Regions from separate parts of the Actinoallomurus rhizosphaericola genome, predicted to be linked through region 2. Evidence: predicted binding sites of a transcription regulator. Region 2 holds the regulator's gene; each other region holds the start of a gene.
The links. Region 2 encodes HrcA, which represses chaperone genes, less so after heat shock. Its sites were predicted from a motif close to TTGGCACTCTCNNNNNGAGAGTGCCAA; they were not measured.
Positions count from the first base shown of each region.

Region 1: a site for HrcA is predicted at 1,747-1,773, ahead of groES (co-chaperone GroES). Genes of this name have one in related genera too.
Region 3: a site for HrcA is predicted at 1,695-1,721, ahead of groL (chaperonin GroEL). Genes of this name have one in related genera too.

Region 1 is NZ_JAMXMW010000024.1:4,318-7,592, reverse strand. It holds gene groL (chaperonin GroEL) at 1-1,229, opposite strand, end outside; gene groES (co-chaperone GroES) at 1,319-1,630, opposite strand; gene NE234_RS37685 (class I SAM-dependent methyltransferase) at 1,912-3,105, shown strand.
Region 2 is NZ_JAMXMW010000001.1:769,025-772,299, reverse strand. It holds gene dnaJ (molecular chaperone DnaJ) at 1-924, opposite strand, end outside; gene hrcA (heat-inducible transcriptional repressor HrcA) at 925-1,938, opposite strand; gene NE234_RS03660 (MBL fold metallo-hydrolase) at 2,074-2,892, shown strand; gene NE234_RS03655 (DUF3097 domain-containing protein) at 2,926-3,275, shown strand, end outside.
Region 3 is NZ_JAMXMW010000002.1:703,571-706,845, forward strand. It holds gene groL (chaperonin GroEL) at 1-1,567, opposite strand, end outside; gene NE234_RS07295 (hypothetical protein) at 2,372-2,536, opposite strand; gene NE234_RS07300 (cold-shock protein) at 2,856-3,056, opposite strand.

The DNA.
Region 1 (3,275 bases), on a different contig from region 2:
ACGATGCCCTCCTCGATCGCCGCGCGGGTGGCGGAGATGGCGTCCTCGAGGCGGTGCTTCTTCTCCTTCAGCTCCACCTCGGTGGCGGCGCCGACGCGCAGGACGCAGACGCCCCCGGCCAGCTTGGCGAGGCGCTCCTGGAGCTTCTCGCGGTCCCAGTCGGAGTCGCTGCCCTCGATCTCGCGGCGGATCTGGCGGATCCGGTCCTCGATCGCGGCCGACTCGCCCGCGCCGTCGACGACGGTGGTGGCGTCCTTGGTGACGGTCACCCGCCGGGCGCGGCCCAGCACGTCGAGGTCGACGGTGTCGAGCTTGAGGCCGACGGCCTCGGTGACGACCTGGCCGCCGGTCTGGATGGCCATGTCCTCCAGCATCGCCTTGCGGCGGTCGCCGAAGCCCGGCGCCTTCACCGCGACGCTGACGAACGTGCCGCGGATCTTGTTCTGCACGAGCAGCGCCAGGGCCTCGCCCTCGACGTCCTCGGCGACGACCAGCAGCGGCTTACGGGTCTGCGCGACCTTCTCGGCCAGCGGCAGGAACTCGGTGACGTTGGAGATCTTGCCGTCGTAGATGAGGACGTAGGCGTCCTCGAGGACCGCCTCCATCCGCTCCGGGTCGGTCACCATGTACGGCGACAGGTAGCCCTTGTCGAACTGGAGGCCCTCGGTGAACTCCAGCTCCAGGCCCATCGTGTGGGCCTCCTCGACGGTGATGACACCGTCCTTGCCCACCTTGTCGAAAGCCTCGGCGATGAGCTCACCGATCTTGGCGTCCTGGGCGGAGATGGTCGCGACGTGCGCGATCGACTCCTTGTCGGTGACCTCGCGGGCCGACTTGAGCAGCTGCTCGGAGATGTGGCCGGCGGCGGCGTCGATGCCCCGCTTGAGGCTGATCGGCGACGCGCCGGCGGCGACGTTGCGCAGCCCCTCGCGGACGAGCGCCTGGGCCAGGACCGTCGCGGTGGTGGTGCCGTCACCCGCGATGTCGTTGGTCTTGGTGGCGACCTCCTTGGCGAGCTGAGCGCCGAGGTTCTCGTACGGGTCGTCGAGCTCCACCTCACGCGCGATGGTGACACCGTCGTTCGTGATGGTGGGGGCGCCCCACTTCTTGTCGATGACGACGTTGCGGCCACGGGGGCCGATCGTCACCTTGACGGCGTCCGCGAGGGCGTTGACGCCACGCTCAAGGGCGCGGCGCGCTCCCTCGTCGAACTCCAGGATCTTCGGCATTGGGAAGCTCCAAGTAGGAATGTCCGTGGACGTGCACAGCCCCGGCCGCCCTCATTGGGCAGAACCGGGGCGGCGCATCTGTTCGGGTCTTACTTCTCGACGACGGCGAGCACGTCGCGGGCCGACAGAACGAGGTACTCCTCGTTGTTGTACTTGACCTCGGTGCCGCCGTACTTGCTGTAGAGGACGACGTCCCCGACCTTGACGTCGAGCGGGACGCGCTTCTCGCCCTTGTCGTCGAAGCGACCCGGCCCGACGGCGAGGACGGTGCCCTCCTGGGGCTTCTCCTTGGCCGTGTCGGGGATGACAAGACCCGACGCGGTGGTCTGCTCGGCCTCGAGAGGCTGGACGACGATGCGGTCCTCGAGCGGCTTGAGAACAACCTTGGTGGCGGTCGACACGATCTGACCTTCCCCTTCGATTGCGTATCCTCGGCCGACCAGATCGGCCAGCCGCATGTTGGAGACGCGACCACGGTGGCCTGCCGTCGCGGGTGCCAGACCGACCTGTCGCTTGATTGGCACTCTCATGGGGAGAGTGCCAGTTGGAGATTATGCCGGGGTCCGGGAACCCGTCAACACGGGCCCCCGCGCGCCGCCCACCTGTCGTTATATGCGGCGTTTGCGGGGTTTCGCTGGTGGTCAGGTGCGTTCCGAGTGCCGCCGGGGACTACCGTCATCGGGTGGACACCGCCGCGTTCCGAGAGCTTCTCACCCCCGAAGGCCAGGAGCTGCTCGGCGAGATCGGCGTCGCCGGCGCCGACGAGCGGACCCTGCCGGCCATGGTCTCCCGCCTGCGCGCCCGTCATCCAGCCGACCTCGTCGGCGCGGCCCTGACACAGGCCCGCCTCCGCGAGCGCGGCCGGGCCAAGTTCGGCGCCGACGCGGACCGCATGTACTTCACCCCCCAGGGCCTCGAACAGGCCACCCGGGCCAGCGTCGCCCGGCACCGGGCGCGGCGGTTCGCCGACCGGCTCCCGGCCGGGGGCCGGGTGCTCGACCTCGGCTGCGGCATCGGCGGCGACCTGCTCGCCCGCGCCCGTACGGGCGTCGGCGGCCTCGGCGTCGAGCTCGACCCCCTCACCGCCGAGGTCGCGCGGGCCAATCTTCACGCCTTCGGCGTCGCGGAACTGGCGGACGTCCACTGCGGCGACGCCACCGCGCAGGACACCGGCGGGTACGCCGCCGTCTTCGCCGACCCCGGCCGCCGTACGTCCCGTGGCCGGGTGTTCGACCCGGACGCGTACCTGCCGCCGCTCGGCACGGTCCTGGACCTCGCCGGCCGGGTGCCCGGCGCCTGCGTCAAGGTCGCGCCGGGGATCCCGCACGAGGCGGTCCCGCCGGGCGCGGAGGCGGAGTGGATCTCCGACGGCGGGGAGGTGAAGGAGGCGGCGCTGTGGCTCGGTGAGCTGGCGGGCGGCACGCCGCGCCGGGCGACGCTCCTGCGGCAGGACCGGGAGCCGGCGACCCTGGCGGCCGACCCCGCTCTCGGGCCGCCGCCCGTGGCCGGGTGGCGCCGCTATCTGTACGAACCGGACGGCGCCGTGGTCCGGGCCCATCTCGTCGCCGAGGCCGCGGCCCTGATCGACGGGGCGCTGGCCGACCCGCGGATCGCCTACATCACCTCGGACGTGCTGCGCGCGACGCCGTTCGCGCGGCCGTACGAGATCCTGGAGGTGCTGCCGTTCGGCGTGAAGCGGGTACGCGCGGCGCTGCGCGCCCAGAAGGCGGGCACCCTGACGATCATGAAGCGCGGCTTCGCGGGGGACGTGGACCGGCTGCGCCGCGACCTGCGCACCGACGGCCCCGAGGCGCGCGTCCTCGTCCTCACCCGCGTCGGCGACGCCCCGACCGCGCTGATCTGCCGCACCCCTTGAGCCCGCCCGGGCGCGGGCGACCGCCCGGGGCTCCGGCCGACCGGACCATGGTCACCTGAGCCGGCGCGGGGTCGGGTGACCGCACGGCCCGCACGACCCGCGGTGTGGGCGACACGCCAGAGTCCGGCAAAGACCACGGTGGTGACCGTGTCCGGCTGACTACTCTTGGC
Region 2 (3,275 bases):
GCCGTACATCGGAATGACCTGGCCGGACTGCGTGCCGGGTCGGATGTCGATCTCCTCCGGGCCGTCCAGGGTCTCGACGATCAGCGAGGTGCCGAGCGCGGCCGCCGTCATCGGGACCTGGACGGTGCAGTGCAGGTCGTCGCCCTGCCGCTCGAAGATCGCGTGCGGACGCTCCACGATCTCGAGGAACAGGTCGCCGGCCGGGCCGCCGCCCGGGCCGACCTCGCCCTCGCCGGCGAGCTGGATGTGGGTGCCGTTCTCGACGCCGGCGGGGATGCGGACCTTGATCGTGCGGCGGGTGCGGACCCGCCCGTCGCCGGAGCACTCCGTGCACGGCGTGCGGATCATGGTGCCGTAGCCGCCGCACTGCGGGCAGGCGCGCGAGGTCATCACCTGGCCGAGGAACGACCGGGTGACCTGCTGGACCTCGCCGCGGCCATGGCACATGTCGCACGTCTCGGGGTGCGTGCCGGGGGCCGTGCCCGCACCCGAGCAGGTGTCGCAGACGACCGCCGTGTCCACCGTGAGCTCACGGGTGGTGCCGAACGCCGTCTCGGACAGGTCGAGCTCCACGCGGACGGTGCCGTTGCGGCCGCGCCGGGCCCGGCTGCGCGGCCCGCGCTGGGTCGCGGTGCCGAAGAACGCGTCCATGATGTCGCTGAAGGGGAACCCGGCGCCGAAGCCGCCGGCCCCCGCCCCGGCGCCACTGGCGAACGGGTCGGCGCCCAGGTCGTACATCTCGCGCTTCTTCGGGTCGGAGAGCACCTCGTACGCCTGGGTGATCTCCTTGAACTTCTCCTGGGTGGCCGGGTCCGGGTTCACGTCCGGATGCAGCTCCCGCGCGAGCCTGCGGTAGGCCTTCTTGATCTCGTCCGCGCTGGCGTCACGGCGCACCCCGAGGGTCGCGTAGTAGTCGTTCGCCACTTACGACCCCGCCAGAATCTGACCGACGTAACGTGCCACTGCGCGTACTGCTCCCATCGTCCCGGGGTAGTCCATCCGCGTCGGACCGAGCACGCCGAGCCGGGCCACGGCCTGGTCGCCGGCGCCGTAGCCGGTGGCGACCACCGAGGTCGTGCGCAGGCCCTCGTGCGGGTTCTCGGTGCCGATCCGCACGGTGAGGCTGGAGGGATCCCCCGCCTCGCCGAGCAGCCGCATCAGGACGACCTGTTCTTCCAGCGCCTCCAGCACGTCGCGGAGGCTCTGGGACAAGTCGGCGCGGGCGAGGTTCGCCGCGCCGCCGATGATTATCTTTTCTTCGTGCTTCTCCACGAGGCTTTCGAGGAGAACCGACAGCACCGTCGTCGCCAGCGCCCGCTCGTCCACGGACACCTGCTCGGGCAGGTCTGCCAGCGCGTCGGGGACGTCGGTGAGCCAGCACCCGTCCAGGCGCGCGTTGAGCAGGGCCCGCAGGTGCGCGATCGCCTCGTCGGAGACGGGATGATGCGTCTCGATCGCCCGCTGCTCGACCCGGCCGGTGTTGGTGATCACGACGAGCAGCAGCCGCTCGGAGGCGATCGGAACCAGCTCGACGTGCCGTACCGACGACCGCGTGAGCGAAGGGTACTGCACGACCGCGACCTGCCGGGTCAGCTGCGCGAGCAGCCGGACGGTGCGGCTGACGACGTCGTCCAGGTCATAGGTGTTGGCGAGGAACGTCTCGATCGCGCGCCGCTCCGCCACGGACAGCGGCTTGATCGTCGACAGCCGGTCGACGAACAGCCGGTATCCCTTGTCGGTCGGCACGCGCCCCGCGCTCGTGTGAGGCTGGGCGATGTACCCCTGCTCCTCCAGCACGGCCATGTCGTTGCGGATCGTGGCCGGCGAGACGCCGAGGTTGTGCCGATCGACCAGCGCCTTCGAACCCACCGGCTCATGGGTGGACACGTAATCTTCGACGATGGCCCGCAGCACCGCCAGCTTCCGGTCGTCGAGCACGCACTCACCTCCCGTGTCCACAGCCCTTCAATTTGGCACTCTTCTCCTCTGAGTGCCAAGTGTACGGCCCGGTGGCACGCAGAAGGAGACGCCGGTGGATCACGTTCTCGCCTCGAACATGGCAGAGTCACTCGTGTGACCTGGCACGAGATTGCCGAACGCTGTTTCCAGCGTCGTTATTCCGACTTCGACGTGACCGTGGGGGTCGTCGTCGGGTCCGCCGGCGCCGTCGTCGTGGACACCCGCGCGAGTGTCGCACAGGGCGTCCGCCTGCGCGACGACCTTCGCGCGCTCGGGGTGGACGACCCCGTCATCGTGAACACCCACGGTCACTTCGACCACTGCTTCGGCAACGCGGCGTTCACCTCCGGGGCCCGCTGGGGCCACGCGTCGCTGCCCCGCTACCTGGCCGAGACCGCGCGGCCCATGCTGGCGCGCGAGTTCCCCGGCTGGGCGGAGAAGGTCGAGACCGATCTCCTGCTCGCGCCGGACCGGCTCGTCACCGACCGCGCCGAGGTGGACCTCGGCGACCGCGTCGTCGAGCTGCGGCACTTCGGCCCGGGGCACACCGACGGCGACCTGGTCGTCTGGGCGCCCGACGCGCGGTGCGCCTTCACCGGTGACCTGGTCGAGCAGTCCGGCCCGCCGTCGTACGGGGCCGACTCGTTCCCGCTGGAGTGGCCGGCGACTCTGGCGGCGCTGCTGCGGACCGTCGACGGCGTTCTCGTGCCCGGCCACGGCGCGCCGGTGGACCGGGAGTTCGCGGCCCGGCAGCACGCGGAGATCGACCTGGTCGCCCGCCGGGTGCGCGAGACGCACGCGGAGGGGCTGGACGTCGAGGAGGCCCTGGCCGCGGGCGGCTGGCCGTACCCCGCCGAGACGCTGCGGGAGGCGGTCCGGCGCGGCCACGACCACCTGGGCCGGCGATCCGGCCCCGGGCGGCCGCCCGGCTGACCAGCCCGCCTCCGGACCGGTACGGTGCGACGCGTGCGGAGCAAAGACTATGGACGCGACGTCCTGTCCGGTGACTGGCGCCGTCCGCGTAAGGGACAGATCCCGGAGGTCGCCGCGGAGCCGGGCCTGGTCGCCGAGGACCCGGCGAGCGGGTTCTGCGGCGCGGTCGTCGCCTGCGAGAAGGACGCCGTGACCCTGGAGGACCGCTTCGGCAAGCGCCGGGTCTTCCCGCTGGCGAAGGCCGGGTTCCTCATCGACGGCAAGCCCGTGACGCTGGTCCGTCCCGTACGGGCGGCGGGTCCGGCCCGGTCGGCGTCGGGTTCGGTCGCCGTGCCGAACCTCCGGGCGCGGGTCGCCCGGGAGAGCCGGATCTACGTCGAGGG
Region 3 (3,275 bases), on a different contig from region 2:
TCTCGGCGATGACCGCCTCGGTGGTGAGGAACAGCGCCGCGATGGACGCGGCGTTCTGCAGCGCCGAGCGCGTCACCTTCGCCGGGTCGATGATGCCCGAGTCGAACATGTTGACGTACTCGCCGGTCGCGGCGTTCAGGCCGAAGCCCGGCTCGAGGTTGCGGACCTTCTCCGCCACCACGCCGCCCTCGAGGCCGGCGTTCACCGCGATCTGCTTCAGCGGCTCCTCCAGCGCACGGCGCACGATCTGCGCACCGGTCGCCTCGTCGCCCTCAAGGTCGGTCTTCTCGAACGCCTTGACGCTCGCCTGCAGCAGCGCGACGCCACCGCCGGGCACGATGCCCTCCTCGACGGCCGCCTTCGCGTTGCGCACGGCGTCCTCGATGCGGTGCTTGCGCTCCTTCAGCTCGACCTCGGTCGCCGCGCCGGCCTTGATGACGGCGACGCCGCCGGCCAGCTTGGCGAGACGCTCCTGGAGCTTCTCGCGGTCGTAGTCCGAGTCGGAGTTCTCGATCTCGGCACGGATCTCGTTCACCCGGCCGGCGATGTCGTCGGGGTTGCCGGCGCCATCGATGACCGTGGTCTCGTCCTTCGTCACCACGATGCGCTTGGCCTGGCCGAGCATGTCCAGCGTGGTGTTCTCCAGCTTGAGGCCGATGTCCTCGCTGATGACCTGGCCACCGGTCAGGATCGCGATGTCCTGCAGCATGGCCTTGCGGCGGTCACCGAAGCCCGGGGCCTTGACGGCGACGGACTTGAAGACACCGCGGATCTTGTTGACGACCAGGGTGGCCAGGGCCTCGCCCTCGACGTCCTCGGCGATGATGACCAGCGGCTTGCCGGCCTGCATGACCTGCTCCAGAACCGGCACCAGGTCCTTGTTCGCCGAGATCTTCGAGCTGACGATCAGGATGTACGGGTCGTCGAAGACGGCCTCCATACGCTCCGGGTCCGTCACGAAGTAGTGCGAGATGTAACCCTTGTCGAAGCGCATGCCCTCGGTCAGCTCGAGCTCCAGACCGAAGGTCTGGCTCTCCTCGACCGTGATGACGCCTTCCTTGCCGACCTTGTCCATCGCCTCGGCGATCATCTCGCCGATCGAGGTGTCGCCGGCGGAGATCGAGGCCGTGGAGGCGATCTGCTCCTTGGTCTCGACGTCCTTGGCGATCTGCGCGAGCTGCTCGCTGACGCGCTCCACCGCGGACTCGATGCCCCGCTTCAGGGACATCGGGTTGGCGCCGGCGGCCACGTTGCGCAGGCCCTCGCGGACGAGCGCCTGGGCCAGCACGGTCGCCGTCGTCGTGCCGTCACCGGCTACGTCGTCGGTCTTCTTGGCGACCTCTTTGACGAGCTCGGCGCCGATCTTCTCCCACGGGTCCTCGAGCTCGATCTCCTTGGCGATGGAGACACCGTCGTTCGTGATCGTGGGGGCGCCCCACTTCTTCTCCAGAACGACGTTACGGCCCTTGGGACCGAGGGTCACCTTCACGGCGTCGGCAAGCTGGTTCATGCCGCGCTCGAGGCCGCGCCGCGCGTCCTCGTCGAACGCGATCATCTTTGCAGCCATAGGCTCCAGATCCTCCCGGAACGGGGTGGCTTTCACGCGGATCGAGTCGACGCCCGCGACGGACGACCTCGCCCGACGACGTCCATTCCGCCGCCGGACACGAGGCCTCATCGCCTCGATCACCTGTTTGGCACTCTCAATACTAGAGTGCCAACCGCTTGTTTAGCACTCTCCCATTGAGAGTGCAAGCGGAGTCACCTCTCACCAGGGTGAACATCTCCCCATGCCGCCCCAGAGGCATCGCTCAAGGTCACCGGCGCTCCGGGGGCACAGGTCCCGTACGAGGGAGAACGGCCCGCCGGACGCCCACATGAGGGACCGCACAGCCGGACGGACCGGCCACAGGGGCGCGCCGGCACCCCACGGGCACGCCGGGCGGCCAGCGGGCACGCCCGCACCCAGGGAGGGGGGCACGCCCGGCCATGCCGCGCCCCAGAGGAGACGTCCGCGCCCAGAGGGCACGTCTGCCACCGCTAGGGGCACGCCGGCGGCAGCTTCGCCGTCGGTGATGACGGGGCGAAAAGGGCAAGCAGGACGAGACTGGTTCACTACGGCGGCAAGGTGACCCCTGCGGCGGCGAAGCGGGCGACTCGGCAAGGAACGGCACGCCGTCACGGCGGCGCAGGATGCGGGCGGCAGCGCGCCGTGCCCCACCGGTCGGCTCTCTCGGCGGCCCCGCCGCACGGCTGATCCTCAGCCAGAGAATGGCTCGCCGCAGGAACTGGAATGATCCGCGCCCGTACTGGCCTGGTCGCGGTGGATCGCCGAGGATCCTGGTTGTCGGCACGACGAAAACCCTCGGCGCTACGGTGCCAGGGGGACGCTCGGCGAACAGTCCGCCGTCGTCGGGGTGGTGAGCGCGAGGTGCGCCTCCTGGTGGGTGGCGGTCACCTGACCGCCGATCGGTCGCAGCTCGTCCGGCCTCGGGCCGTACGGCGTACGAGGGAGCACGGCGCGCCGGACGGCCATGGGAGGAACCGCACAGCCGGACGGACCGGCCGCAGGGGCGCGCCGGCGCCCCCACGGGTACTCCGGGCGGCCACCGGAAAACGTCTGTGCCCCAGGGAACACACCGGTCGTCACGAGGGACGCACTGCGCCCCAGGAGGCACGCCGGGCGAACGCCCGGGTGCGCCAGGCGGCGGCTAGGGGCGCTGGGCGGCACCTGAGTGCACGGGGCGGGCGCCCGGACGCGCGGCGCGGATGCCCGGACGCGGCCGGCATCGCCGGGTAGGCGGACGGCCGGAGGCCCGGCGCCGAAGCGCCGGGCCTCCGTCAGGCTATGGGACTTAGAGTGCCCGAACCGCGTCCGCCTGCGGACCGCGATCGCTCTGCGTGATCTCGAACTCGACCCGCTGCCCCTGCTCGAGGCTGCGGTAGCCATCCGCGACGATGGCCGAGTAGTGCACGAACACATCCCTGCCACCGTCGACCGCGATGAAGCCGTAGCCTTTGTCCGCGTTGAACCATTTGACGGTGCCTTGCGCCATTCCCAACAACTCCCACCAGGGCAATTCCCGTGGCCATTGGCCACAGTCACTGTTTCGAGCCCGCCGGACCACTGCGGAACCCGCCGATCGCCCGCCGACTCGGCTGCGGCGGCCATCGCCGACCCTACACACGGCTACCGTCCGTGGAACAGCCTTTACCCCACAAGTGCGGACGGCCGATGCTGGTCAAAAATCGAACGACTCCGGCCGGAACTAACG